2 regions of the Streptomyces sp. NPDC041814 genome follow, and region 2 is predicted to be linked to the other one. Evidence: riboswitches for the same ligand, from Rfam matches in the RefSeq annotation. Region 2 holds a riboswitch; the other holds the start of a gene.
The links. A riboswitch is a leader RNA that binds a small molecule or an ion and turns the genes downstream of it on or off. The one in region 2 is predicted to bind thiamine pyrophosphate.
Positions count from the first base shown of each region.

Region 1: another riboswitch for thiamine pyrophosphate. It lies ahead of ACZ6C6_RS30440 (purine-cytosine permease family protein); the one in region 2 lies ahead of thiO (glycine oxidase ThiO).

Region 1 covers NZ_JBVJAM010000015.1:72,415-86,792, reverse strand. The annotation lists gene ACZ6C6_RS30450 (sulfatase-like hydrolase/transferase) at 1-722, opposite strand, end outside; gene ACZ6C6_RS30445 (ROK family transcriptional regulator) at 927-2,123, shown strand; TPP riboswitch at 2,167-2,260, shown strand; gene ACZ6C6_RS30440 (purine-cytosine permease family protein) at 2,251-3,633, shown strand; gene ACZ6C6_RS30435 (TROVE domain-containing protein) at 3,640-5,232, opposite strand; gene ACZ6C6_RS30430 (helix-turn-helix domain-containing protein) at 5,507-6,442, opposite strand; gene ACZ6C6_RS30425 (LPFR motif small protein) at 6,798-6,926, opposite strand; tRNA gene ACZ6C6_RS30420 (tRNA-Pro) at 7,095-7,168, opposite strand; gene ACZ6C6_RS30415 (ATP-binding protein) at 7,219-9,852, opposite strand; gene ACZ6C6_RS30410 (DUF309 domain-containing protein) at 9,963-10,457, shown strand; gene ACZ6C6_RS30405 (hypothetical protein) at 10,537-10,944, shown strand; gene ACZ6C6_RS30400 (NAD(P)/FAD-dependent oxidoreductase) at 10,957-12,171, opposite strand; gene ACZ6C6_RS30395 (FAD-dependent oxidoreductase) at 12,168-13,592, opposite strand; gene ACZ6C6_RS30390 (FGGY family carbohydrate kinase) at 13,621-14,378, opposite strand, start outside.
Region 2 covers NZ_JBVJAM010000001.1:351,181-365,558, forward strand. The annotation lists gene ACZ6C6_RS01605 (DUF4126 domain-containing protein) at 1-627, shown strand, start outside; gene ACZ6C6_RS01610 (phytoene desaturase family protein) at 665-2,176, shown strand; gene ACZ6C6_RS01615 (hypothetical protein) at 2,189-3,037, opposite strand; gene metF (methylenetetrahydrofolate reductase [NAD(P)H]) at 3,088-4,005, opposite strand; gene thiE (thiamine phosphate synthase) at 4,146-4,850, opposite strand; gene ACZ6C6_RS01630 (Rv2175c family DNA-binding protein) at 4,952-5,317, opposite strand; gene ACZ6C6_RS01635 (NAD(P)/FAD-dependent oxidoreductase) at 5,398-6,630, opposite strand; TPP riboswitch at 6,712-6,823, shown strand; gene thiO (glycine oxidase ThiO) at 6,821-7,996, shown strand; gene thiS (sulfur carrier protein ThiS) at 7,993-8,211, shown strand; gene ACZ6C6_RS01650 (thiazole synthase) at 8,214-9,008, shown strand; gene pknB (Stk1 family PASTA domain-containing Ser/Thr kinase) at 9,191-11,125, shown strand; gene ACZ6C6_RS01660 (deoxyribonuclease IV) at 11,134-11,991, shown strand; gene ACZ6C6_RS01665 (sulfite oxidase-like oxidoreductase) at 12,002-12,634, opposite strand; gene bfr (bacterioferritin) at 12,788-13,267, shown strand; gene ACZ6C6_RS01675 ((2Fe-2S)-binding protein) at 13,274-13,510, opposite strand; gene ACZ6C6_RS01680 (class II 3-deoxy-7-phosphoheptulonate synthase) at 13,680-14,378, opposite strand, start outside.

The sequences.
Region 1 (14,378 bases), on a different contig from region 2:
GAGGCGGGCAGGGGTACGTCGTCGGGGTCGTACAGGTCGTAGTAGGCGTCGGGTATCAGGTACGGCAGGTGCGGTCCGTACCAGTGGCAGGACAGCATGAAGGGGGTGCCGGACGCCTTCCATCCGGCGGCGTAGCGGTCCAGCAGGGCGAGGGTGCGGTCGGTGAGGAACGCCTCGACGGTGGCCTCGGCGGGCTGCTGGAGCCGGCCTGCGATGAGGTGGCCGCGCCCGGTGCCGTTGGCGGCGGTCCCGAAGACGGGCTCGCGTACGGCGAAGGGCGGGAAGCCGTTCGCGTCGAGCCACTTCTCGTACGAGGGGTGGTGTACGGGGTTGAGGGCGCCGGGCAGGTGTTCGCCGTCGAGTCCGTGGAACTCGGGGCCGTGCTCGCGGCCGATGTGCCATTTGCCGACGTGTCCGACGGAGTACCCCTGGCCCTGCAACTGGCGCCAGAGCATGGGGGTTTCGTCGGACAGCTCGTCCTTGCTGCCGCCGTTGCGCTCGGGGTTGTTGAGCATGCCGTGGCGGAACGGGTGCAGGCCGGTGGCGAGGGAGGCGCGGGCCGGGGTGCAGATCGCGGTCGGGGTGTAGAAGCGGTCGAAGCGGGTGCCCTCGGCCGCGAGGGCGTCCAGGGCGGGGGTCCGGACGAGCGGGTTGCCGTAACAGCCCAGGGTGTCGGTCCGGTGCTGGTCGGTCATCAGGAACAGGACGTTGCGCGGAGCCACTCGGGCCGCCCTTTCGGTGGTCGCTCTCGGTGGTGACGGTCGCCGGCCGGCACGCGGTCCCGGGGTGCTCGACGCGCACCGGTTCCGGCGATTGACGGGAACTGTAGGGAGGCCCACTTTTTTACGTCAACCCTTGGGAATAAACATCATGTGAATTCGTCCGCCGCGTTGACAGAAACCCCTTGACCGATCGACCATGCGTCCATGACCGAACGCACCGATGCCCTCCAGCGCCTGCGCAGAGCCAATGAAGCCGCCGTGCTCGGCGAGTTGCGCAGGTCGGGCGCGCTGAGCCGGGGCGAGCTCAAGGAGCGGGTCGGTCTCTCCCGTACGACGCTGTTCGCGATCGTGTCCGACCTGCTGGACCGGAACGCGGTGGTGGAGCAGCCGGCCCCCGATCCCGGGCAGCCGAGGGGCCGCGGCCGCCCGGCGCTGGAGATCGCGCTGAACTCGCGCGGCGCCGAACTGATCGGCATCGACCTCCAGCGCCACCACATGCACGTGGTGGTCGCCAACTGCGCCCACGAGATCGTCGGCCGGTACAGCGCCCCCGTCCCGGCGGACAGCCAGGCCGCCGAACGGGCCGCGCAGGCGATCCGCGCGGTGGAGGAGCTGGTGCGGCGCGAGTCCATCAGCCTCGCCCCGGTGCAGGGCATCGGCCTCGGCCTGCCCGGCTTCGTGCAGAACCCGGCATCGGCCGACCCGCACACCATGACTCCGTTCGCCGGGCATGTCGCCGCCGAACTCGGCCGGCACTTCGGCGCCCCGGTCCTCACCGACAACAACTCCCGGCTGGCCGCACTGGCCGAGGTCACCTGGGGCGCGGCGCGGGGCTTCGACAACGCCGTCTACCTGCGCTGGTCCCAGGGCGTCGGCGGCGGACTCGTCGTCAACGGCTCCCTCGTGCGCGGCGCGCACGGAGCGGCCGGCGAGATCGGGCACACCAGCTGCGACCCCGAGGGCAAGCCGTGCCACTGCGGCGGCCGGGGCTGCCTGGAGGGGCTGATCTCCGTACCGGCACTGCTCGCCGCGTGCGCCGAGCGCGGCGTGGGCGCCCGGGACGCCGAGGAGCTGATCGCCCTGGCCGCCGAGGGCCACCCGGAGGTGGCCGATGTCCTGCGGGACGCGGCCGTCACCGCCGGGCGGGTGCTCGCCGCGCTCGCCGCCCAGGTCGACCCGGAGTGCGTCGTGGTCTACGGCGAACCGGCCGCGCTCGACGACCTCGTCCTCGCCCCGATCCGGGAGCAGATCGCCGCGCTGTCGCTGCCGTCCGCCCCGCGCTCCATCGAGGTACGCGGCTCCGCCCTCGGGGGCGACGCCGCCGCGCTCGGCGGGGTCGCGCTGCTGCTGCGCACGACCGGGCAGGACCTGGCGGAACTGCTGGACCGGCCCCCGGGCTGACCCCCGCGACGGCATCGGACGGGCCGGCGCTATTCTGGCCGCCACACCGGACACGGGGTGCCCCGCACGGGGCTGAGATCACACCCGTCGAACCTGAACCAGTTAGCACTGGCGGAGGGATGTCTTCATGTCGTTGTCGCATGCCCAGGACGAGCGCGCCGCTTTCGGCGGGCGCATGCCGAGCGCCCCCGGCGATCTGCGCATCGAGGCGCATGGGATAGCACCGGTCCCCGAGGACCGCCGCTACGGCCGGGCGGGCCGGCTGTTCACCGTCTGGTTCGCGCCCAACCTGACCATGACCGGTGTCTTCACCGGCACCGTCGGCATCGCGCTCGGCCTGGACTTCGGGACCGCGCTCGCCGCCGTCGTGCTCGGCACCCTCGTCGGCGCCGCGCCGACCGCGTATCTCGGCACCTGGGGCAGTCGCACCGGGTCCGGTCAGCTCCCGCTCGCGCGGCTGGCGTTCGGACCGGGCGTCGTGCTGCCGGGCGCCCTCCAGTGGCTGTCGTCCATCGCCTGGGACGCCCTGATCGGGCTGTTCGGCGGGGACGCGCTGGCACAGCTGTGCGGCTGGCCGTTCTGGCTGGGGGTCCTGGTCATGATGGCCGCGCAGGGGGCTCTCGGCGTGCTGGGTTACGAGGTGATCCACCGGCTCCAGACCGTGATGACGTTCGCCCTGGCCGTCGCCTTCGCCGTGCTCGCCGCGAAGCTCCTGAAGGGGGTGGACCCGGTGACCGCCTCGACCGTGCACGGCGCGGACCGGGCCGGGGCGTTCATCCTGACCTGCACCATCGCCCTGAGCCTGGCGCTGTCCTGGGCACCGTACGCGAGCGACTTCAGCCGCTACCTGCCGAGCGGGACGTCCCGGACGCGGATGTTCTGGTGCACGCTCGGCGGGATCAGCGCCTCCTTCGTGGCCGTCCAGACCATCGGGCTGTGGGGCGCCTCGGTCTTCACGGACCAGACCGCGCGCGGCATCGACTCGCTGCTCGGCGGAGGCGCGCTCGGGGCGTTCGGGCTGCTCGCGGTGGCCCTGGCCGCGCTCTGCAGCAACGCGATGAACGACTACAGCGGTTCGCTGGCGTTGCAGACGATGGGGGTGCGCCTGCCCCGTCCGGTGGCCGCCGCGCTCGCCGCCGCGCTGGGGTTCCCGCTGGTGCTGTGGATGCACGCGGCGGACACGACCGCCCGCTTCCAGAACGTGCTGCTTCTCGTCGGCTACTGGATCCCCGGCTTCGTGGCGATCGTGTCCGTGGACTGGCTGGTCCGCGCCCGGGCCCGGCGGGGCGCCCCCGTCGACCTCGCGGCCGAGCACGCCCGGCCGCGCCCTTGGTGGCCGGCGCTCGCCGCGTTCGCCGTGGCCTTCGCGGCGGCGGTGCCGTTCATGAGCACCGGCCTGTACGTGGGCCCGGTGGCCGAGGCGCTGCACGGGGCCGACCTGGCGTACGGGGTGGCGTTCCTCGTGGCACTCGGGGTGTACGCCCCGCTGCGGATGCGCGGGGCGCGCTGACTGCGCTCACTCCTCGGTGGTCCACGGCCAGGCCCCCCGCCGCCCGCTCTCGATGAACCCGGCCATCCGGAACGCGGCGTCGGTGAGGCCGCCGAAGGTGTGCCGGTTCGGTCCGGTGGGACCGTGGGCGGGCCGGTATCCGGCGAGGTTCCAGGTGTATACGGGGACCTCGCGCGGGACCGGGTCCGGGCTGCCGGGCGCGTGGGGCAGGGCCTGTTCGTCGGTGACGAGGAGCACCCGGTCGTGGCCCCGGTAGTGGGTGCGCAGCGCCTTGGTGGTGTCGGTGCCGCCGAGGCGGCCGAACCGCTTGAGCACGTCGAGGACCGGTTCGCCGGGCGCGTACGGGACCGGCGCGCTGCGCCAGCCGAACTCCACCAGGTCCGCGTGCTCGGCGCGCAGGGCGAACGCGGTGCCGAACACGGCTGCCGCGTCGGCCCGGTTGAGCGTGGACCGCTCGGAGAAGGTGTCGAAGAACATCGAGTCGGACCGGTCGACCAGAACCAGCGTACGGCCGGGCATGGCGGGCACGTTCGCCAGGCAGTGGCCGAGAGCCGCTTCCAGCGCGGCGGCCCAGCGCGGTGCGGCGTGCTGGTGCGCGGCGAGGTAGCGGAAGGGGAACTGCCGGGCGCGGGCGACCTCTTCGGGGTCCGCGATGCGGGCGGCGACGCGCTCGGCGGCCTCGTCCGCGAGGCCGGCCCGGTCGAAGTTGCGGAGGTTGCGCAGGAGGGCCATCGGGCCCATGACGGGGATCAGCGCCTCCCAGACGGCGGCGTCCAGCGGCCCGTGCAGCCAGCCGGCCACGGACTCCCAGGTCATGCCCGCCGCGACCAGCCGTTCCGCGCCGCCGGGGCTGGTGATCAGGGCGCGCCGCTCGTCCACCGGGGTGTCCAGGAGCGCCCGGTGCGCGGTGAGCAGCCGGTCGCCGGCCGGGGCGGTCGCCCGGTCCGGGTGGTGGCGGCGGTCCAGGGCGTAGCGGAAGAGGGCGCCCTGCCACGGCCTGGCCGGGTCGGGGGTCGCGTGCACCAGGTTGAGCACGTCACCGAAGCGGAAGCCCTGGGAAGCGGTGTCGTACTTCAGCAGGGCGCGGGAGGTGTAGAGCCTGCGTACGGCGTCGGCGACGCCCCGCTTCACGGGCTGCGGCACCTGGCGCCCGTACGTCGCGATCCAGTACGCGAGCAGTTCGCCGGGCTCGTCGGCCCGTTGGAGCACCGCGTCGACCACGGACCGGTTGGAGGGCCCTTCGCAGGTCGGGGCAGCGAGCCGTGCGCGTACGTAGGCGGCGGCGCCGACCAGGGACGCGGTGCGCATGTTGCCCTCGCCGCGCAGCCACCGGAGCAGCCCTGCCGTCCACCCGGGGTGCTCGACGGCGAGGCGGGCGACGAGGGTGGTGTACCGGTCGTCGCGGTCCGCGCCGCTCTCGTAAAAGGTCTCCTGGGAGACGAGGTTGCCGACGGCGAGGAGGAAGAGCTCCTCGTGGGGCTCCCGGATGAAGGCCGGGCCGCCCTCGTAGGTGCGGAGGTCCCGTGCGGTGGATCCGGGCACGGACCGGGTGGCGGCCAGGTGGCGGGCGGCGGCCGAGACATGCGGGGCCACCAGCATCTCGGACCAGACCTTCGAGACGCGTCGGGAATGACGAGGCAGTGAATCCCCCCGGATTCGAGCGATGGTGAGACGCACGCGCCCGGCGAGATCAAGGAACATGGCGGCGGCGTCACTTGAGTGTCAGAAGGAAGTAGCCGCAACCGGGCGCACCGCCGGGCGCGGGCGCGTGGGAAACGTACAGGGCCCGCCGGGAGTCGCACCACCGAATTACCGCGCGCCCTTTCGACGGGCCGGGACCGGCGGTGGCCCGCCGGTCCCGGCCCCGCTTCCGTCAGGGCATCCGGGCCGTTCCCGTCGGCGCGCACTGCGTCTGCTTCTCGGAGGGGATCTCCCCGCACACACTCATGGAGTCGAGCGGCGCCTCCTTGGAGACCCCGAGCATCTTGGTGTACGAGTCGTGCTCGAAGCGGATGAAGGCGTCCAGCTCCATCCCCCGGGCGTCCTTGATGATCACCCTGTCGCCGACGGCGCCGCCCTCGATCCGGCCCCAGACCGCCTGGCAGGCGGCGCTGTAGCGCAGTTCGATCTGCATGCCGCGCAGGAAGGTGCTCTTGGCGGTCTTCGCGTCCCACTGGCACTCCATGGCCTGCGGATCGTTGCGCCAGCAGGTGGCCGACGTGCACTTGACCTTGATGTCGCCCGCGCCGGGCACGAGGTCCGCCCCCTGTCCGCCCGCCTTCTTGCTCTCGGTACGGGCCTTCGCGGCGTCCGGGCCCTGTTCCGCTCCCGCGAGATACGGGGAGAGCAGCCCGGTCGCCACCGAGCCCATCAGGGCGCCCGCGGCGATGTACCCGATCACCGCGCAGCGGCGCCGCCACGACACCCCGGTCCGCTCGCCCGGCGTCCGCCCGTCGCCTGCCGTGTCACCGGCGGCGGTGTGCGCCGCGGGGGGCCGGTCCGGGCCGCCGGGCACGACCGGCTCCGGCTCCGTGCCCGGCGCACCGGCCCTGGCCAGCAGGTCGAGCAGCGGCCCGGGCGGGGTGCCCGCCACGGCCGCCAGCTGCTCGACCGCCACGGGGGTCGGCAGCTGCTTGCCGTTGAGAAACCTCTCCCAGGAGGAGCGGCTGTAGTGCGTACGGCCGGCCAGCCCGCCGAAGCTGAGCTGCGCCCCCTCCTTGATCCTCCGCATTTCCGCGCCCAGTTGGGCGCGGGCCGTTGCGGTGGCATCCAGTGCCGGGTTCTTCGGATCCGACTTCACGTTCGACATGCAAGACCCCCCTCGTCATGTGCGCCCCACGCGTCATCTCCTCCCCCGGACCGACGCGGCGCGAGGGACACAATAGATGGGGTATGTGACAGCTCCGCAGCCTCTGAACCGCGTGGCGTGGCGCGGAACCGGGCCTGCCTGTCACACCGGCCGCGAAGCCGTTCCGGACACCGCGAAGGTCTGCGCGGATTGCCAGGATTCCGTGCACGCGGTGCCAAGTTCCCGAGCCCGGATCGCGGACCCGGAGTCGGCACGGCACGCTCATCCGTGCGCACGAGCTCCCGGACCTACCGAAGGGCGGCTCCGGATCTTTCCGGAACCGCCCTCCAGGGCCTGTGGCGACGTCGGTGTGGGCTCAGTGGTGACCGTGGGCCGTGCTCGACGCACCGCTGAAGAGCCGGGCGACGGCCCGGAAGGGGAGCGTGACGACCGTGGCGATGGCGCCGCCGATGGAACGGAACACATCTGCAATCGCCTTCAGCATGGCTACTCCTCTGGTCGGTCGCACCCCTGCGCCGGGGTGCCGCGGCGCTTCGTAGCCGACCGCGTACCCGGGCTTCCGGGGGAAAAACACCAGGGCGGGGTGCCGGACACAGACCAAGGGCCGGTTTCGGTGATCCCGAAACCGGCCCTGACCTACGACTCCTACGAGTCGGGACGACAGGATTTGAACCTGCGACCCCTTGACCCCCAGTCAAGTGCGCTACCAAGCTGCGCCACGTCCCGCTGCCGCTGACCCGGTTCGGCCGGGTGGCGGCTGCAGGGAAAACATTACCTCACTCGGTGGCCCGTATCGACGCGCGTGCCTGCTGGGCGCGGGCGGCCAGTCCTTCCGCGCCGCAGGCGGTGGCCAGTTTGTGGGCGCGGGCCAGTTCCCGGGGCGAGCGGGTGGCGATGCCGTAGTCGACCAGTGCCTGGGCGAACTCGTAGCCGGAGGGTGACGCCTCCAGGTGGCGGACCGCCTCACCCAGGAGGTGTACGGACTCCTCAGGGCGCGCGAAGAGGGCCACGCAGCGCAGGGCCTCGCCGATGGCGGTCTCCGTCCCGAAGCGCTCCGCGTGGACCCGGGCCGTGTTGGCGAGCTGGGCGGCGCGGCCGGGGTCCTCGTCGGCGAGGGCGCGGGCCAGGTCGCCGGCCCAGGGACCCCAGATACCGTTGAACCTGCCGCGCGGTTCCAGCGAGCGCCCGGCCGCCTCCAGCTCGGTCACCGCTTCCTTCGTACGGCCTTCGGCCAGCAGCAGGCGGCCCCGGACGCACGGCCCGTCCGGCAGCACCATCGCGCTCGGGTACGGCAGACCGAAGTCGTACTGGTCGGCGATCTTGCGGGCCTCGGGGACCCGGCCGCGGGCCAGCAGGGTGTCGATGAGCAGGCAGGCCGCGTCCCAGTGGACGGGGAGCCCGCTGCCGACGCGGTCCGCAAGGCGCAGTCCCTCGCGCAGGAAGCCCTCCGCCTCGGCGAGGCGGCCCCGGCGGCGGTGCACCAGCCCGAGCAGGGTGTGCGCGAAGGCCAGGTGGGCGCCGCTCCAGCCGGAGATCTCGAAGGCCCGGACCGCCTCGCCGAAGAGCTCCTCGGCGCGGTCGAGCCGGTCGGTGAAGGCATAGGTGATCCCGACCAGGGCGGGGAGCTCGAAACCCCACTCGGTGTCGGTCCAGCCGAGCCCGCGTGCGGGGTGGCCGTCGACCAGGGCGCGCTCGCAGAAGTCGACGATGATCTCCGCGTTCTCGCCGCGCAGCATGGCGTCGAAGGCGCGGAGCGTGAGCAGGGCGCGTTCGGCGTTGTCCCGGCCGGTGAGGTGATCGGCGTTGGCGGCGAGCCGGCGCGAGCGTCCGGGGCCGTCCTCCTCGGTGGCCCGCATGCCCTCCCAGAGGAAGTGGGCGGCCTGGAGTCGCATGAGGCCGGGTCCGGGTGCCGTGCGCTCGGCCTCGGCCGCGAGGGCCAGGGCCGCTTCCTTGAGCTGGTTGTTGTGGGACAGCGCGGCGGCAAGCCGGTACGTGGCGTCGACCCGCAGCTCGTCGGCGAGACCGGGCATGTCCAGCGCCGCCCGCAGGTGCTGCACGGTGGTGGCCGGGGAGCTGAGCAGCGTCGCGCAGCCCAGCTCGTACAGCAGGGTGGCGCGTACGTCGTGGCGCGGCGGCTCTTCGAGCGCGCGCTCCAGGCAGCGCCGGGCGGCCTCGGGGGCGCCGACGGCGAGGTGCTGATTCGCGGCGGCCCGCAGCTGAGCGACGAGTTCCTGGTCGTCGTCCGGGTGGACTTCGAGCAGGTGGCGGGAGGCCGCGGCGGGACCGAGTCCGGCGTTGGTGATGGCCCAGGCGGCCCTGCCGTGCATCGCGGTGCGGGTGGCGGGCGGGATGGAGCGGTAGACGGCCGAGGCGATCAGCGGGTGCACGAACTCCAGCGGGTCGAAGCCGGTGACGATACGGGCCTCGCGCAGCCGGGCCGTGCAGTCGGCGGCCTCGGCGGAGCTCATCCCGGCCAGGGACGCGGCAACATCCTGGGAGATGTCGGTGCCGAGGACGGCGGCCGCCCAGGCGAACCGGTTGGCGTTGGTGCCGAGCCGTTCGAGGCGGGCGACGAGGCCGCTGCCCCGGGCGGAGGCGCCGAGTTCGCGCAGGAGCCCGGCGGACTCCTCCAGCGGGGCCAGTTCCCTGTCCTGGACCTTGGCGACGAGCTCGACCGCCTCGTACGGGTTGCCGCCGGTGACGGCCCAGACCTCGCGGCAGAACGGGTCGTCGGCGTGCTCGCCGAGGGTGGCGCGGACCAGTTCGGCGGTGGCGTCCGGCGTGAGGGCGCGCAGGGCGACGCGGATCTGCGCGGGGTGGCCGTCGGCCGCGTTGCGCGCGGCCTCGCGCGCGGCCAGCTCCTCGGGGCGGTGGGCCTGGACGACGAGTACGCGCAGGTCGCCGAGGCGGGCGGTGAACGAGGCGAGCCAGGCGAGGGATTCGCCGTCGGCCCAGTGGGCGTCGTCGATGATGAGGAGCAGCGGGCGGTGGCTGAGCCGGGAGGCGAGGCGCTTCACGACGTAGTCGAGGCCGTCGCGCACACCCTGCGGATCGGGCTGCGGGCCGGTGGGCTCGGCGAGCCCCAGGGCCGGGGCGGCGCTGTCGAACCAGGGGCCGAACAGGGCCCGTACGTCGTCGGGCGGGAACTGGGCCAGGGCCGGTTGCAGCAGTTGGCGTACGACGTGGAACGGCACCGAGGTGACCGTCTCACCGCCGCGTGCCGACCAGACGGTGCACCGGTCCGCCGCCATGGCCCGGATCTCGTCCAGGAGCGCGGTCTTGCCGATGCCTGCCTCACCGCTGTAGATCAGCAGCCCGCCGGTGGCCTGTGCCCCGCAGAGCGAATCGATGGCTTGCGCGGCAGCGGCGAGTTCCGGTTCGCGCTCATAAAGCGGCCGGGACGGCTTCATGCCTACCCTCCCCCAAAGTGGTGACCATGGTTCCCGAGCCTAGTCGCGCGCGGGGCCCGACGGACAGTGGTTCGGACAGTTCGCCGCAGGTGCGGGGCACAATCGGGGGCGTGAACGAGACACGCAGGGACCGGGATTCCGAGGGACGGGCGCACAACGCGCGCCCCCGTGACGGGCTGGGACGCCCGCTGCCGTACGGGACACCGGGGGTCGAACGCCAGCCGGAGGGGGTCGAACGCACCGCCGGTGAGACCGTCCGCGAGGCGCAGCGGCTGCTGGACGAGGGCATGCCGTTCCACGCGCACGAGGTCTTCGAGGACGCCTGGAAGTCGGGTCCGGAGACGGAGCGGGAATTGTGGCGCGGACTCGCCCAGCTGGCCGTGGGTCTGACCCATGCCGCCCGGGGCAACGCGACGGGCGGGGCGCGGCTGCTGCGGCGCGGTGCGGCGGCGCTGGAGGCGTACGGCCCGGGTGCTGCGCACGGGATGGGGCTCGGGGAGCTCGCCGGCTGGGCGCGGGAGCTGGCGGTGCGGGTGGAGCGTACGGGCGCGGGTCCGGTGGACGCGGCGGCGGAGGCCCCGCGGCTGCGGTCCGGGCAGCCATGACGCACAACTCCGACCGGTTTCCGCGGTGTTGGTTGACAACGGCGAACAGACCGGGTTGGAGCCACTACGATCCGGCGTCATGAGCACTTCTGACCAGGACCGCGCCGTGGACGCCCCGATAGCCGAGGACACCGCCGAGCCCGCCACCGAGGACCCGGCAGAGGATGTCGCGGACGACCTCGCCGGCGATCTCGCGGGCGGTCTCGCGGAGGGTGAGGAGACCGGCGAGCGCCGGCTGACCCCGCGCCAGGCGAGACGGCTGCGCATCGTGCTCTCCTCGGTCGGCATGCTGGCGATGGCGGTGGTGCTCGGGCTGCGGCTCGCGAGCCGCGCCTCCGTCCTGGTGGTCGGGGTGTACGGGCTGGCGCTGATCCTGTGCGGGATCGTGATCGAGCTGAGCCGGAACGGGCGTACGCGGCTGGGAAGCTGGCTGCTGGCCGTCGGGCTGGTCGCCGCGATCGGCGCGGACTGGCTGCTGATTCCCTGAGCGGTACGGGGATCAGGCGATCCGGATGTGCACCGGGCCGCCCTGCGGGTCGACGCGTTCCAGCCAGGGGGCGGTGAGCGAGAAGGAACGGCCGGGCGCGACGTACCGGGCCAGGTGTTTTCGATGCAGCAGCGCCCCGTCCTGGCTGACGACGAGCAGCGGCGCTGACAGCCGCCCGCCGGTCCGCAGCAGCAGCCGGCGCCCGCCGGGCCCGGTGAGGTTGGGGGCGACCCATTCGAGCGGTGCGGCGACGGCGAGGGGCGGCCCGCCGGCCGGCCGTCCACCGCTGTCCAGGTGGGCCAGAACGGGCCCTGTGACGGCCCGGCCCTCGCGGGCGGCGGTGGCCGCGCTCTCCCCGCCGTGCAAGAGGTTGCCGACGGCGAAGACCCCCGGCTGTCCGGTGCGGAACGCGGGGTCGTGTGCCGGTCCCCTCGTGCCGGGATCCAGCGGGAGGCCGCCGCGCCGGGCGAGTTCGTGGTCGGGGATCCAGGCGGCCGTGAAGACCACGGTGTCGCAGGCCAGGGTGGTGGTGCGGCCGTCCGCGTGCCGCACGCGGACGCCGGTGAGGCGGGGGCGGCCGGTCAGGGCGGTGACGGTGGCGCGGGTGAGCAGGGGTGCGCCGCCGCGGACCGGGCGTACGGCCGTGAAGGGGCGGGGCGGGTGCTCCGTGACGCGGGCGACGAGGTGGACACCGGCGGTGCGCAGGGTGTCGGCCGCGGCGAGGCTGACCGGTTCGTCGCCGACGACCACCGCGCGGGTGCCGATGGGCTGGTGGTGGAGGTGGACGGCCTGCTGGAGTTCGCCGGTGGTGTAGACGCCGGCCGGGCGGGTGCCGGGAACGAGCCGGGCGGCGCGGGGGCGTTCGCGGGCGCCGGTGGCGAGGACGACGGCCCGGGCGGTGATGCGCTCCAGGCCGCCGGGGCCGGTGGCGTCGAGGGTACGGGGTCCGGCCCAGCCGGTGACCGTGATGCCGGTGCGGAGCGTGGCGCCGGCCGCGCGTGCCTCTGCCGCGCAGCGCAGTGCGTAGGCGGGGCCGGTGAGATCGCCGCTCGTGCGCGTGGCGAAGCCTCCGTGGGCGCAGTGCCTGGGGATGCCGCCCGGCGCCTGATCGCGTTCCAGCACCTCCACGCGCCGCACCCCGGCGGCGGCGAGTCCTGCCGCCGCCGCGAGGCCGGCCGGTCCGGCGCCGACGACCAGTACGTCGACGCGGTGTTCGCGGCGGGTCATGGGCGGGCCCCCTCGATGCGGGCGCGGAGCGCGGCCCCGCAGTGGAAGCCCTGGCAGCGTCCGTTGCCGGCCCGTGTCCTGCGGGCGAGTCCCGCAATCGAGCGCGGCGGGAGCACCGAGGCGAGGGTGTCGCGGATCTCGCCCTCCGTGACGCGCTCGCAGTGGCAGACGACCGTGCCGTACGCGGGGTCGCGCGCGATCAGTGCGGCGTCGAGATACGGGCGCTGCGACCCTTCGCCGAGGTTCGGCATGGTGAGCGGGGCGAGTTCGCCGGGCTCGCCCGGGTCGAGTCCGGCGCCGGGGAGCAGGGAGACGACGTGTGCGGCGATGGCCATGGAGGCGGTGAGCCCGGTGGAGCGGATGCCGCCGACGGTGATGAGGGCCCGGTCCGGGTGGGCCGTGATCCGGTAGTCCTCCTGGCCGGTGGCGGCCCGCAGGCCCGCGTAGACGGCGGTGACCTCCTCGTCGAGGAGCCGGGGCAGGACGCGGCGCCCCCGCTCACGCAGCTGGGCGAGTCCTTCGGCGGTGGACTCGGTGGCCTCCTTGTCGTCCAGGTCCTCGGCGGTGGGGCCGAGCAGGACGTTGCCGAAGACGGTCGGCGCGACCAGGACGCCCTTGCCGGCGGCGGTGGGGACGGGCAGCAGGATGTGGCGGACCAGGTCGCGGGCGAGTTCGTCGAAAACGATGAGCTGGCCCCGGCGTGGGCGCACGGTGAAGGTGTCGAGGCCCAGCATCCGGTCGATCGTGTCGGCGTGCAGCCCGGCGGCGTTGATCAGCAGGCGGCTGCGCAGGGTGCCCCGGGGGGTGGTGAGAGTGTGCAGGCCCTCGGCGTACGCGAGGTGCCGGACGGGGCAGTCGAGGTGGAGGTGCACCCCGGCCCGGACGGCTTCGGTCGCGTAGGCGAGCGGGGTGGTCCAGGGGCAGATGACGGCTTCGTCGGGGATCTCCAGGGCTCCGAGCGCGCCGGGGCCGAGATGCGGTTCGCGGGCGGCGGTCTCCTCGGCGTCCAGCAGCCGGGCCGCGTGGTAGCCGTTGCGTTCCGCCTTGGCCAGCAGGGCGGGGAGGGCGCCGAGTTGGTCCCGGTCCCAGGCGACGAGGAGGGCGCCGACGCGTTCGACGGGGATGCCGGTGCGGGCGGCGTACGCGGAGAGCAGGCGCTGCCCCTCGCGGACGAGGCGGGCTTCCAGGGTGCCGGGGGCGGCGTCGAATCCGGTGTGCAGGATCGCGGTGTTGGCCTTGGAGGTGCCGTTGGCGATGTCGTCGGTGGCTTCGACGAGGGCGGTGCGCAGGGGGTGGCGGGCCAGTTCGCGGGCGATGGCGGTGCCGACGACGCCCGCGCCGATGACCGTGACGTCGTACGGCGGGACGTCGGGCAGGGGCTGCCCGGTGCGGGTGACGGTGGGTGTGGCCGGGGCTACCACGTCGGACCTGTCCGGCGGGTCCTCGCGCTCACGCCCGCTCCAGCAGCCCGCGCACGGCGGTCCGGAACGCGTCGAGGCGTTCGGCCGCCTCGTCGGGTCCGATGCGTGGTTCGTAGACAGCGGCCGGTTTCCGCACGGGAACGGCCCGGGTGAGCGGGAGCGTGGGGTCGGCGCCCATACGGGCCACCGCGCCGACACCGAGGGCGGTGGCGTCGGGGAGCGCGGACACCTCGACCGGGCGTTGCAGCAGGTCGGCCTGGGTCTGCATGAGGAGGGCGGAGCGGGTGAGGCCGCCGTCGACGCGCAGGACGGACAGCGGTGTGCCCCGGTCGGCGGTGACCGCGGCGGCCAGCTCGGCCACCTGGGCGGCGATCCCCTCGCACAGGGCGCGCACCAGGTGCCCGGCCGAGGTGTCCAGGCCGAGCCCGGTGACCGCGCCGCGCAGGTCGCTCCGCCACCAGGGGGCGGCGAGGCCGGCGAGTGCGGGGACGAAGGTGACGCCGCCGGTGTCGGGGACGGTGGCACCGACCGGGTCGAGGTCGGCGGCGCCGGCGATCACCCCGAGGTCGGTGAGCCAGCGCACGGCGGAGGCCGCCGTGTAGACCTGGCCGTCCAGGCAGTAGCTGGTGCGCCCGCGGAGCCGCCAGGCCACGCAGCTGACCAGCCCGCCGGTGCCGCGGCGCGGGGCGGTTCCGGTCCCGGCGAGGAGGAACGCCCCGGTCCCGTAGGTGCACTTGGCGACGGACGGGTCCAGGGCGCTCTGGGCGAGCAGGGCCGCCTGCTGGT
Region 2 (14,378 bases):
TCGGTACTCCCTCTGGTGTTCACAAGCGGCTGGGCGAGCGGGATCAACGCGTACGCGGTGGTCCTCCTGCTCGGCATATTCGGCGCGACCGGTGTCAGCGACGAGGTGCCCGCCTCGCTCCAGCGCACCGACGTGCTCGTCGTCGTCGCGATCCTCTTCCTCTTCGAGGCGGTCGCCGACAAGGTGCCCTACCTCGACACCGCGTGGGACGCGGTGCACACGGTCGTCCGGCCGGTGGCGGGCGCGGTGGTCGCGGCGCTGCTGGCCGGCGAGAGCGGTTCGCTGCCGGAGATCGCGGCCGGTGCCATCGGGGGCTCGACCGCCCTGGTGAGCCATCTGGTGAAGGCCGGGACGCGGATGGCGGTCAACACGTCCCCCGAGCCGTTCAGCAACATCGCGCTGAGCGCCGCCGAGGACCTGGGCGTCGCGGGCGTCATCACCTTCGCGATCTTCCATCCGTGGATCGCCGCCACCCTCGCCGGGACGCTCCTCGTCGCGGGTCTCGCGCTCGTGATCTTCCTGGCCTCCCGTATCCGCCGGTTCTGGCGCCGCAGGGCGCAGCGCCGCGAGGAGAAACGCCGGGGGCAGCAGCCCGTCGTCCCGCCTGCCGGAGCTCCGTGGGGCTGACGGACGGGCCGTCGGTGGCGGCCGTTAAGGTCGCCGCATGGCACGAATTGCGGTGATCGGCGCCGGGATGGGCGCGATGGCGGCGGCGGCCCGGCTGGCCGTGGCAGGCCACCGGGTGACGGTGTACGAGCGGTCGCGGACGTACGGCGGCTCGCTCGGCCAGTACGCCGACGAGGGCTTCACGTTCGACACCGGCCCCGGGCTGCTCCACCTCCCCGCGGTCTACCGCGACCTGTTCGTGAAGACCGGCAAGGAGCCGCTGGAGCGGTGCGTCACGCTGGCCCAGGTGGACCCGGCGAGCCGGCACCTCTTCGCGGACGGCACCTCGGTGTCGCTGCCGAACGCCTCGCGCGCCGGGACCGTCGCCGCCCTGGACGCCGCGCTCGGCGGCGGGGCGGGCGCGAAGTGGGGGGCCTTCCTCGACCGCGCCAGGGACGCCTGGGACCGCTCGCGTCGGCCGCTCCTGGAGGAGCCCCTGCGCCCCGACTGGCAGGTGCTGGGCCGTGACCCGTATCCGGCCGAGGAGCGCCGGCGGCTGCTGCGCCCGGCGCGGCGGGCCGGGACGGTGGCGGAGATCGGCGCCTGGGAGCTGGCGGACCCGCGGCTCGCGGCCCTCCTCGACGGATACGCGCTGGGGTACGGCCTGGACCCCTCGCGCGCCCCGGCGGGCGCGGCCCTCCTGCCGTACATGGAGGAGACGTTCGGCACCTGGTACGTGAGCGGCGGCATGCGGGCGCTGGCCCGCGCGGTGTACGAGCGGTGCCTGGCCCGGAAGGTGGAGTTCGTCTTCGGCGCCGAGGTGGCCCGGGTCGTGGCGAGGGACGGCCGGGCGGCGGGCGTGGAGCTGGCGGACGGGACGGTCGCGGAGTCGGCCCATGTGGTGCTCGGGGCCCGGCCGTGGCCCGGCCTGGTGCCGGGTCAGGAGCTGTGGGCCGAGGGGGATGTGACGGCCCGTGCGGACGCGGCGGGGGCGAGCGGCCGGTTCGTGGTGATGCTGTCGCTGCGCGGCGGGCGGCCCGATGACGCCGTGCACCGGACCGTGGTGCACCCGGCGGACGGCGCGGCCGAGCGCGAGGCGGTCTTCGGGGGCCGGACCGCCGCGCACCCGACGGTGACCGTGCTGCGCCCCGACGATCCGTCGACCCGGCCCGACGCGGAGCACGAGGCGGTGACGCTGGTGGCGACGGTCGCCCCGCACGGCCCGGTGGACTGGACGGACGAGGCGCTGCGGGCCCGGTTCGCGGAAACGGTGACCGGGGTGGCGGGCGCCGCGGTGCCGGGGCTGCGGGAGCGGGTGCTGCGGACGCGGGTGCGGACGCCCGCCGAGACCGCCGCGGACACGGGCGCCGGGGACGGTGCCGTGCCGCCGCCGGCGCTGGGCGGAGCCGGGGGCGCGTTCCTGCACGCCGCCAACCGAACCCGGCTGCCCGGCCTGTTGCTGGCCGGCGGCTGGTCGCATCCGGGCGGCGGACTTGCGCACGCGGGCATGTCCGGGGCGCTGGTCGCGGGGACCGTGGTGGAGGGGGACGGCTTCCGCGGCTCGCAGTGAGCCGGGGGCGCCTCAGTAGCGGTACTGCTCGTTGTAGCCGGTGTCGTAGCCGTTCGGGTACGGGGCCGGCTGGGCGGCGGGCTGCTGGGGATACTGCTCGCCCTCGCGCTGCTGCGGCACCCAGACACCGCCCGGCGGGGTCTCCGAGCCATAGGTGTCGCCCTGCGCGTACGGGTCGGCGTACGGCCGGCCGTCGTAGTTCCCGTAGCCGTCGTACGTGCCGTACTGCGGGGTGCTCGCCGTGGTGCCGATGTACGGGTCGGAGTAGGCGGCGTAGCTCTGCTGATCGGTGCCGTAGTCGTACTGGCCGGCCCCGGCGTAGGTGTCCTGGCCCTGGGGCTGCTGGACCGGATAGCCGTAGGGGTCGTACGCCTCGTGGCTCTGAGCGGCCTGGGGCTCCTGGGCCGGGCGGGGCGGCAGGGGCTCGGTGTAGACGCCGTACTGGCCCGTGTCCTCGGGCATCGGTTCGGTCGCGTAGACGGCGGCGGGGGCAGGGGCGGACGGCGGGGCGTCCGGGGCGCCGCCCTCGTAGTCCACCTCCAGGTCCGAGACCTCAAGGGTGGGCTTGCGCTCGGCCGCGCCGCGCCTGCGGCGGCTCTCGCCGGGCTTGCCCCCTATCGCCCAGCCGGTGGAGAAGCCCTTGCGGAACGAGAGCGTGACGTAGGTCTGGCCGGTGGCGAAGGCGACCGCGCCGAGGGCGATGACGGGCACGGACGGCAGCAGGACGCCGATCACCACACCGAGGAAGCCGGTGAAGGCGAGGAGACGCCAGCGCAGCCGCGCCTTGTACTGCAGCAGCACCTCGCCGAGCAGCCACAGCGCGACGACACCGAACGCGATGTAGAGGACCGTCCAGCCCATGCCCGCCCCCTTCTACGGCCACCGCCCCGGGTGGTGGCGGGTACGGCCGGTCACGACTGCTTGTGCAGTCCGAGATTCTCGTAGATCTCGAGCGTCGCAGTCGAGTTGTTCAGCGTGATGAAGTGCAGTCCGGGCACGCCCTCGGAGAGCAGCTTCGCGCTGAACCGCGTTGCGAAGTCGATGCCAATGGAGCGTACAGCGGCGGGGTCGTCCTTGGCGGCGAGGATGCGCTCTTTCAGGTCGTCGGGCAGCTTCGCGTCGCTGAGCTGGGAGAACCGCTCCAATTGCCGGACGTTGGTGACCGGCATGACCTCGGGGATGATCGGGGTTTCGCAACCCGCCGCGACCACCCGGTCACGCATCCGGAGATATGCCTCGGGATCGAAGAACATCTGTGTGATCGCGTAGTCGGCGCCCGCGCGGCACTTGTCCACGAAATGGCGGACGTCGGTGTCCCAGTCGTCGGAGCGCGGGTGCCTCTCGGGGAACGCGGCGACGCCCACGCAGAAGTCGCCGGCCTCCTTGATCAGCCGGACCAGGTCCGCCGCGTACTTCACGCCCTGCGGGTGCTCGACCCAGGGGCCCATGGGGTCGCCCGGCGGGTCGCCGCGCACGGCGAGGATGTTCCGGATGCCGGCGTCCGCGTACTGGCCGACCATGTTGCGGAGTTCGGTGATCGAGTGGTTCACCGCCGTGAGGTGCGCGACCGGGGTGAGCGTGGACTCGGCGGCGATGTCCTGGGTGGCCTTCACCGTGCCGGAGCGGGTGGAGCCCCCGGCTCCGTACGTCACCGAGACGAAGCTCGGGGCGACGGCCTCGACCCGGCGCAGCGCGTTCCACAGGTTGCGCTCGCCCTTCTCGGTCTTGGGCGCCCAGAACTCGAACGAGTACGAGGTCTCGCCGGTCGCGAGCATCTCACGCACGGTGCGCGCGTGATCTGTCCTGGTGGAAGGTGTGCCAAGGGCCATACGGGCAGGTTAACCAGGGCGGGGCGGGCCCCCAACCGAACCGGAGTCATTTGCCGGAATTGACTGATTCTTGTCCATCCTTCGGACAGATTCGTCCCAGGCCCGTCCCTGCCCGCCGTTCCGGAGGCGGCCGTCCCGCGTCAGGCTCCGGCGCGCTCGCGCACCCGGCGCGCCAGATCGGCGGCGGCGGCACCCGGGTCGGACGCCTCGGTGAGGGCCCGCACGACGACGATCCGGCGGGCCCCGGCGGCCAGCACCTGGTCGAGGTTGTCGGCGTCGATGCCCCCGATGGCGAACCAGGGGCGGGCGGGGGCGAGTGAGGCGGCGTAGCGGACGAGGTCCAGGCCGGGGGCGTGGCGGCCGGGCTTGGTGGGGGTGGGCCAGCAGGGGCCGGTGCAGAAGTAGTCCACGCCGGGCTCGGCCGCGGCGGCGTCCACCTCGGCCTCGGCGTGCGTGGAGCGGCCGATGACCGGCTCGGCGCCGATGATCGCGCGGGCGGCCGGGACCGGCAGGTCGCCCTGGCCCAGGTGCAGCACGTCGGAGCCGATGGCATGGGCCACGTCCGCCCGGTCGTTGACGGCGAGGAGCTTGCCGTGCCGCTTGCAGGCGTCGGCGAAGACCGCGAGGTGGTCGAGCTCCTCGCCCGCCTCCATCCCCTTGTCGCGGAGCTGGACGATGTCCACGCCGCCGGCGAGGACCGCGTCGAGGAAGTCGGGCAGGTCGCCCTGGCGCCTGCGCGCGTCCGTGCACAGGTAGAGCCGGGCGTCGGACAGCTGCGCGCGAGAGTGCGTGCCAGGCGTCGCGGGCCGGACGGGGCTTTCGGGACGCGGCGTAGGCGTGGACATGGTGCGGTTCCCCCCGGGGAAGACGGTGACGGCGGATCGGTGGTGCGGCGCGGGGAAGCGGGCCGCCCGCTCGCGCGGTGCGGCCCGCTTCCCCGGTCGGTTCAGACGGCGAGCGCCTGGGCGCGGCGCTTCACCTCCGTGCCGCGATTCTCACTCAGAGCCTGCGCGGGGGTACCGGGCAGGCTCGGGTCGGGGGTGAAGAGCCATTCGAGCATCTCCTCGTCGGAGTAGCCGTCGTCCTTCAGGAGCGTCAGGGTCCCGGAGAGGCCCTTGACCACCTTGTCGCCGTCGATGAAGGCGGCGGGCACCTGAAGCGCCCGGTTCTCCCCACGGCGTACGGCGATGAGCTGGCCCTCCTTGACCAGCTGGCGCACACGCGTCACCTCGACATCGAGCATTTCCGCGATGTCGGGCAGGTGGAGCCAGGCAGGGACGAGAGCATCGATCTTTGCGTCAATCTCGGTCACGGGACAAGCCTGCCATCCCGGACTGACAGCCGAAACCCGGACTCGGCCCTTCAGGTCCGTGCGGGGTCCGGGGAACGCCCTCAGGCCAGGGCCGCCGACTTCAGCGGGACGGAGGGGTCCCCGGCCCGCGCCGCGTCGAGCCGGGTCCCCGCCTCGATGAGCCGGCGCCCCTGGGCCAGGTCGCGCGGGCGGCCCACCGCGAGGACCGCGACCAGGACGCCGTCGCGCAGCCAGCACACCGACCAGGCGGGCTCGGCCGGGTCGCCGCGCCACAGCAGCGTGTCCGCGTCCGCGTGGTGCCCGGCGTACTGCACGAACCGGCCGAACTGCTCGGACCAGAAGTAGGGCACGGGATCGTACGGCGGGATGCCGGCGCCCTCCGCCACGATGTGGGCGGCCGCGGTCCGGGGCCCCTGGAGGGCGTTGTCCCAGTGGTGGACGACCAGGCGGGTGCCGTAGCGGGCCGAGGGGAAGGAGGCGCAGTCGCCGACCGCGTACACATCGGGGAGCGAGGTGCGCAGCGCCGCGTCGGCGGTCACCGAGCCCTCGGGCCCGAGGGCGATGCCGGAGCCGGCGAGCCAGCCGGTGGCGGGGCGGGCACCGATGCCGACGACGACCGCACCGGCCGGGAGGGTGCGCCCGTCGGCGAGCACCACCGTGCCGGGCTCGACGCGGGCGACCCGGGCACCGGTGAGGAGCCGGGCGCCGCTCTCCTCGTACCAGGCGGCCATCGGGGCGGCGACATCGGCGGGCAGCGCACCCGCCAGGGGGCGGTCGGCGGCCTCCACGACGGTGACCTCGCAGCCGGCGGCGCGGGCCGCGGTGGCGAACTCGGCGCCGATCCAGCCGGCGCCGACGACCACGACGGGGTGCCCGGCTTCGAGGACGGGGCGCAGCCGGGCCGCGTCGTCGAGGGTGCGCAGCAGATGGACGCCGGGGACCCCTGCGGAGCCGGGCAGGGCGATGGGTTCGGCGCCGGTGGCGAGGACCAGGACGTCGTAGGGGACCGGGCCCTCGGAGGTGTCCAGTTCGTGGTCCCCGGCGCGGACCCCGGTGACCTCGCAGCCCAGGCGGAGGGCGATGTCCAGTTCCTCGAAGTCGATGTCGAAGGCGGACTCCTCCGCCTTGCCGAGCAGCACCGCCTTGGACAGCGGGGGCCGGTCGTAGGGCTGGTGGGGTTCGGCGCCGATCAGCGTGACGGGGCCGGTGAAGCCCTGTTCCCGCAGGGCGACGGCGGTCTGCACGCCCGCCATGCCCGCGCCCGCGACGACGACCCGGCGTTCCGTCCGCTCTGCCCGCTGCTGCTCGCTCACCCGCCCACCTTACGTAGCTGACCGAGCGTCAGGAAAGGGCGCCCCACCCGGCCCCCGGGGGACGGGGTTTAGGGTGGCCACCGTAAGACACGCGGGAGCCCGGGCGTACCGGGCTGAGAGGGAGGCTGGCGGCCTCCGACCGTACGAACCTGATCCGGGTCATGCCGGCGAAGGGAGGGGCTGGACGCCCATGCGCACCCATCCCACCGAAGGGGCCGACGTCCTCGTCATCGGGGGCGGCGTCATCGGTCTGGTGACCGCCTGGCGGGCCGCGCGGCGCGGCTTGGCCGTCGCGCTCGCCGACCCCGGGCCGGGCGGCGGAGCGGCCCGGGTCGCGGCCGGAATGCTGGCCGCCGTCACCGAACTGCACTACGGCGAGGAGATGCTGCTCGGGCTCAACCTCGCCTCCGCCCGGCGCTATCCGTCGTTCACGGCGGAGCTGGAGGAGGCGAGCGGGCAGGACATCGGCTTCCGCGCCTGCGGCACCCTGGCTGTCGCGCTGGACGCCGACGACCGCGCCCATCTGCGCGAACTCCACGAGCTGCAACGCCGCTCGGGCCTGGAGTCGGAGTGGCTGACCGGGCGCGAGTGCCGCCGCCTGGAACCGATGCTCGCCCCGGGCGTGCGCGGCGGCCTCCGGGTGGACGGCGACCACCAGGTCGACCCGCGCCGCCTCGCCGCCGCGCTGCTCACCGCGTGCGAACGGGCCGGAGTGGTCTTCCACCGCCGCCGCGCCGACCGCCTCTCCGTGGTCGCGGACCGGGCCGTGGGCGCCGTGCTCGACGACGGTACGGAGCTGGCCGCCGGCCAGGTCGTGCTCGCCGGGGGCAGCCTCAGCGGACGGCTCGCCGGGGTCCCCGCCCACGTCCTGCCGCCGGTCCGCCCGGTCAAGGGCCAGGTGCTGCGTCTCACCGTGCCCCCGGCGTACGCGCCCTTCCTCTCGCGCACCGTGCGCGCGGTGGTCCGGGGCAGCCACGTCTATCTCGTGCCGCGCGAGAACGGTGAGCTGGTCGTCGGCGCCACCACGGAGGAGATGGGCTGGGACACCACCGTCACGGCGGGCGGGGTCTACGAGCTGCTGCGCGACGCCCACGAGCTGGTGCCCGGCATCACCGAGCTGCCGCTCACCGAGACCCGGGCCGGTCTGCGCCCCGCGTCCCCGGACAACGCCCCGCTGCTCGGCCGCACCGCGCTGCCCGGCCTCCACCTCGCCACCGGCCACGGCCGGAACGGCGTGCTGCTCACGCCCGTCACCGGGGACGCCATGGCGTCGTTGCTGGCCGACGGCGAGCTGCCCGAGCCGGTCCGCCCCTTCTCGCCCGGCCGGTTCGCCCCGGCCCCCGCACCCCAGGAGCAGCCCGCATGACCGAGCCCACCCCGCTCACCGTGTCCGTGAACGGCGCCCCGGCCGCCATCGCACCCGGCACCACCCTGGACACCCTCGTCGCGACACTGACCGACGCGCGGACGGGGGTGGCCGCCGCGCTCAACGAGACCGTGGTGCCGCGCGGCCGGTGGTCCGCCGCCGCGCTCGCCGACGGCGACCGGGTCGAGGTCCTGACCGCGGTCCAGGGAGGCTGACGATGTCCGACGACCTGTTCACCCTCGGCGGCACCGACTTCACGTCCCGGCTGATCATGGGCACGGGCGGAGCGCCCAGCCTGGACGTGCTGGAGCGGTCGCTGATCGCGTCCGGCACCGAGCTGACCACCGTCGCGATGCGCCGCCTCGACCCGACCGTGCAGGGCTCGGTCCTCTCCGTCCTGCGGAAGCTGTCCATCCGGGTGCTGCCGAACACCGCCGGCTGCTACACCGCCGGGGAGGCCGTGCTCACCGCCCGGCTGGCCCGTGAGGCGCTGGGCACGGACTGGGTGAAGCTTGAGGTGGTGGCCGACGAACGGACGCTGCTGCCCGATCCGGTCGAGCTGCTGGACGCCGCGGAGATCCTGGTGGACGACGGGTTCACGGTGCTGCCGTACACCAACGACGACCCGGTCCTGGCCCGGAGGCTGGAGGACGTGGGGTGCGCCGCGGTCATGCCGCTCGGCTCCCCGATCGGTTCGGGCCTGGGCATCCGCAACCCGCACAACTTCCAGCTGATCACGGAGCGGGCCGGGGTGCCGGTGATCCTGGACGCCGGTGCCGGGACGGCGTCGGACGCGGCGCTCGCGATGGAGCTGGGGTGCTCTGCGGTGATGCTCGCCTCGGCGGTGACCCGGGCCCAGGAGCCGGAGCTGATGGCCGCCGCGATGCGGCACGCGGTGGAGGGCGGGCGGCTCGCGCACCGGGCCGGGCGCATCCCGCGCCGCCACTTCGCGGAGGCGTCGTCGCCGACGGCGGGGCGGGCGGTGCTCGATCCGGAGCGCCCGGCGTTCTGAGCGCGAGGGGCCGCCCCGGTCCGGACCAACGTGCCGGAATCCACAGTTCCAGGGCCGGAAGCCCGTTGGAAGCCGGGATTCCGGGCTCGGGCGGCGCGCCCCTGTCACGGCTCGGCTTCAGTCCAGCCCCGGGTTCGCTCCACAGCGGCGGGCCCGGCCGCGGCGGCTCGTAGACTCGCATGGTGGATACGACCCTCCAGGACCCCCTCGTCGGGCAGCTGCTCGACGGCCGCTACCGCGTCGATGCCCGCATCGCCGTGGGCGGCATGGCCACGGTCTACCGGGCCATGGACATGCGGCTCGACCGGGTGCTCGCCCTCAAGGTGATGCACCCGGCGCTGGCGACCGACGCCTCGTTCGTGGAGCGGTTCATCCGCGAGGCCAAGTCGGTGGCGCATCTCGCCCACCCCAACGTGGTCGGGGTCTTCGACCAGGGCGCCCAGGGGCAGTACGTCTATCTGGCCATGGAGTACGTCGCCGGGTGCACGCTGCGCGACGTGCTGAGCGAGCGCGGTGCGCTCGCGCCCCGGGCCGCGCTGGACATCCTGGAATCGGTGCTCGCCGCCCTCGGCGCGGCGCACCGGGCGGGCTTCGTGCACCGCGACATGAAGCCCGAGAACGTGCTGATCGGGGACGACGGCCGGGTCAAGGTCGCCGACTTCGGCCTGGTCCGGGCCGTGGACACGGTCACGAACACCACCGGGACGATCCTCGGCACCGTCTCGTACCTGGCCCCGGAGCAGATCGAACACGGCACGGCGGACACCCGTGCCGACGTGTACGCCTGCGGGGTCGTGCTCTACGAGATGCTGACCGGCGACAAGCCGCGTGACGGGGAGTCCCCCGCCCAGGTCATCTACCAGCATCTGCACGAGGACGTACCGCCCCCGTCGGCGGTCGTCCCCGGCCTCGCGCCCGAGCTGGACGCGCTGGTGGCCGACGCCACCGCCCGGGACCCGGAGGCCCGCCCGTTCGACGCGGTGGCGCTGCTCGCCGGGGCCCGCCGGGCGCGCGCCGCCCTCACGGACGCGCAGCTCGACGCCGTACCGCCGCAGGCCCTGCCGGAGCCGGGACCGGGCGGCGGGGCGAAGGGCTCCGACGCGCGGACGACGGTGATCCCCCGGGTGCTGCCGAAGGACCTGGGCACCGCCCACCACACCAGCCGGCTGGAGATGCCCCCGCCTCCGCAGCACCCGCTGCCGCCGCGCCGGCGCGGGCCGCTCGGCGGCCCCCGGCGCGGGCTGATCGCGGCGGTCCTCGCGGTGCTCGTCGTCCTGGGCGTCGGTGGCGGCGTCTGGTACATCAACTCCGGGCAGTTCACGAAGGTCCCCTCGCTGCTGGGCCAGACCGAGCAGGCGGCCGGGAAGCGGCTCTCCGACGCGGGCCTGGAACTCAAGGGCGTGGAGCGGGCCTTCAGCGACACCGTCGAGCGGGGCAAGGTGATCAGCAGCGATCCCAGGTCCGGCGCGCGGATCAGGGGCAACGGCTCGGTCTCGCTCGTCGTGTCGCGCGGCCCCGAGATCATCCAGGTGCCCGACGTCGCGGGCGACCGGCTCGCCGACGCCAGGCAGCGGCTGAAGAAGGCGGGCCTGCTCCCGGGCATGGTCACCAAGGAGTTCAGCGAGGACGTGGCGGCCGGCGAGGTGCTGCGCACGGAGCCGGAGGCGGGCGCCGACCGCCACCCGGACTCGGCGGTCGCGATCGTCGTCTCCCAGGGCAGCCCCATCGCGGTCCCGGACGTCACCGGGCTCTCCGTGGAGGACGCCACCGACACGCTGGCCGACGAGGGGCTGAAGGCGAAGGTGAAGCCCGGCCGGGTGCACTCGCCCGAGGACGAGGGCGACATTGCCGTCCAGTCACCCGAGGAGGGCGCCGAGGCGGCCGATGGCGACACCATCACGCTGACGGTCTCCTCCGGTCCGCGCATGGTCGAGGTGCCGGACGTGGTCGGGAAGAAGGTGGACGACGCCCGCGACGAGCTGGAGGCGGCCGGCTTCGAGGTCGAGGTCGACCACGGGTTCCTCTCCTTCAGCGACAAGGTCTCCAGCCAGTCCGTGGACGGCGGCGACCGGGCCCCCGAGGGCGACACCATCACCATCAAGACCAAGGGACTGTAGAGATCCGTATGCGCAACCCCGTCGGCGGCCATGTCCCCGTGGCCGGCGGCCTCGCCAAGGCCGGCCTCCCCTACGCCCGCGAGATGGGCGCCGAAGCGGTCCAGGTCTTCGTCGCCAACCCCCGCGGGTGGGCCACCCCGGCCGGGAATCCGGCCCAGGACGCCCTGTTCCGCGAGCAGTGCGCCGCCGAGTCGGTACCGGCCTACGTACACGCCCCGTATCTGATCAACTTCGGCTCGCACACCCCGGCGACGGTGGAGCGGTCCGTGGAGTCGCTGCGCCACTCGCTGCGCCGGGCCCGCGGGATCGGGGCGCTGGGCGTGGTGGTGCACACGGGGTCGGCGACCGGCGGGCGGCCCCGCGAGGAGGCGCTGGCGCAGGTGCGGACACACATGCTGCCGCTGCTGGACGAGCTGACGCACGACGACGACCCGTTCCTGCTGCTGGAGTCCACCGCCGGGCAGGGCTCCTCGCTCTGCTCGCGGACCTGGGACTTCGGTCCGTACTTCGAGGCGCTGGACGCCCACCCGAAGCTCGGGGTCTGCCTGGACACCTGCCACATCTTCGCGGCTGGGCACGACCTGGCCGGGCCTGGCGGGATGAAGGAGACGCTGGACCTGCTGGTGGAGACGGTCGGCGAGGGCCGGCTGAAGCTCATCCACGCCAATGACTCCAAGGACGTGTCCGGCGCCCACAAGGACCGGCACGAGAACATCGGCTCGGGCCACATCGGCGAGGAGCCGTTCCGCGAGCTGTTCACGCACCCGGCCACCGAGGGCGTGCCGCTGGTGATCGAGACGCCGGGCGGCAAGGAGGGCCACGCTGCGGACGTGGCCCGGCTGCAGGCGCTGCGCGACGGGGGGTGAGACGCCCGGTTCAGAGTTCGGGGCCGTCCCCGGGCTCCTCCTGGTAGGAGTAGCGCTGTTCCTTCCAGGGGTCGCCGATGTTGTGGTAGCCGCGCTCCTCCCAGAAGCCGCGGCGGTCGGCGGTCATGTACTCGATGCCCCGGACCCACTTGGGGCCCTTCCACGCGTACAGATGGGGGACGACGAGCCGGAGCGGGAAGCCATGCTCGGCGGTGAGCAGTTCGCCGCCCTTGTGGGTGGCGAACAGGGTCCGGTCGGAGAGGAAGTCGTCCAGCCGGAGGTTGGAGCTGAAGCCGTACTCGGCCCAGACCATCACATGGGTGACCTGAGGGGCGGGCGGCGCGAGGGCGACCACGTCGCGGGCGAGCACACCGCCCCACTCGGAGCCCAGCATGCTGAATTTCGTGACGCAGTGGAGATCGGCGACGACCGAGGAGAACGGCAGTGCCGAGAATTCCTCGTGGTTCCAGCAGTGCTTCTCGGCGTCGGCGGTCGCGCCGAAGACACGGAATTCCCAGCGCTCGGGTTTGAACTTGGGGACCGGCCCGTAGTGGGTAACCGGCCATCCGCGCTGCAGCCGCTGGCCCGGCGGAAGCTCGGACTGCTCTGACGCGCGGTGTTCCCGGCTTTCCGGCTGACCCATGACTCCATGGTGACAGACAGGCGGGGGTGGTCGTGACCAGGGCGGAGGCGATTCGGGCAACTCGTACTAAGCATGTACTTACTGGACGGTCACCGGGTCCGGTGCGAGGATGCCGCCAACGTGCCCGGTTCACCGTTGGAAGGAGCCTCTGCGATGCAGGGCGACCCCGAGGTCATCGAGTTCCTGAATGAACAGCTCACCGCCGAATTGACCGCCATCAACCAGTACTTCCTGCACGCGAAGATGCAGGACAACTTCGGCTGGACCAAGCTGGCGAAATACACGCGCGCCGAGTCCTTCGACGAGATGAAGCACGCCGAGATCCTGACCGACCGCATTCTCTTCCTCGACGGCCTGCCGAACTACCAGCGCCTGTTCCACGTACGGGTCGGCCAGACGGTCACCGAGATGTTCCAGGCCGACCGGCAGATCGAGGTCGAGGCGATCGACCGTCTCAAGCGCGGGATCGAGCTGATGCGCAACAAGGGCGACATCACGTCGGCGAACATCTTCGAGTCGATCCTCGCGGACGAGGAGCACCACATCGACTACCTCGACACCCAGCTCGACCTGGTCGAGAAGCTGGGCGAGCCGCTGTACATCGCGCAGCTCATCGAGCAGCCGGAGAGCTGACCGCGCTCAGGCGGCCTCGGGGAGCCCGTCCGCCGGGGTGGCGGCGGCCGTCCTCTTCTGCTCCAGGAGCTCGCGGCGCGGGCAGGCGCCCCGGCCGAGCATCGCCTGGATGGTGCGGACGCAGCCGCCGCAGTCCGTGCCGGCCTTGGAAGCGGAGGCGATCTGGCGGGGCGTGCAGGCCCCGGCCGCCGCATGCTCCTTGACCTGCTGCTCCGTAACGCCGAAGCACGAGCAGACGTACATGCGGTTCACCTCCCGGGCGGGGACGGGTCAGGGGCGCCGCCCCGATGATCGGTGAGGCTAACCTAACCTTACCCGTCCCCCGGGGGGCGGCAAAAGCCCGGAACGCCCTGTGGGGCACGGATCACATCGATCCGTGCCCCACAGTCGTACGGTGCTGCCTGCCGCGGCCTTACTGGTCGCGGTACATCTCGGCGACGAGGAAGGCCAGGTCGAGCGACTGGCTGCGGTTGAGCCGGGGGTCGCAGGCCGTCTCGTAACGCTGGTGGAGGTCGTCCACGAAGATCTCGTGGCCGCCGCCGACGCACTCGGTGACGTCGTCACCGGTCAGCTCGACGTGGATGCCGCCGGGGTGCGTGCCGAGGCCCTTGTGCACCTCGAAGAAGCCCTTGACCTCGTCCAGGACGTCGTCGAAGCGGCGCGTCTTGTGGCCGGAGGCCGCCTCGAAGGTGTTGCCGTGCATCGGGTCGGTCACCCAGGCGACGGTGGCGCCGGAGGCGGTGACCTTCTCGACCAGCTCGGGCAGCTTGTCGCGGACCTTGTCGGCGCCCATCCGGACGATGAAGGTCAGCCGGCCGGGCTCGCGCTCGGGGTCGAGGCGCTCGATGTAGCCCAGGGCCTCGTCCACGGTGGTCGTCGGGCCGAGCTTGATCCCGATCGGGTTGCGGACCTTGGAGGCGAACTCGATGTGCGCCCCGTCCATCTGGCGGGTGCGCTCACCGATCCACACCATGTGGCCCGAGGTGTCGTACAGGTGGCCGGTGCGCGAGTCGGTGCGGGTCAGCGCCGTCTCGTAGTCCAGCAGCAGGGCCTCGTGCGAGGCGTAGAACTCGACGGCCTTGAACTCGGCGGGGTCGGTGCCGCACGCCTT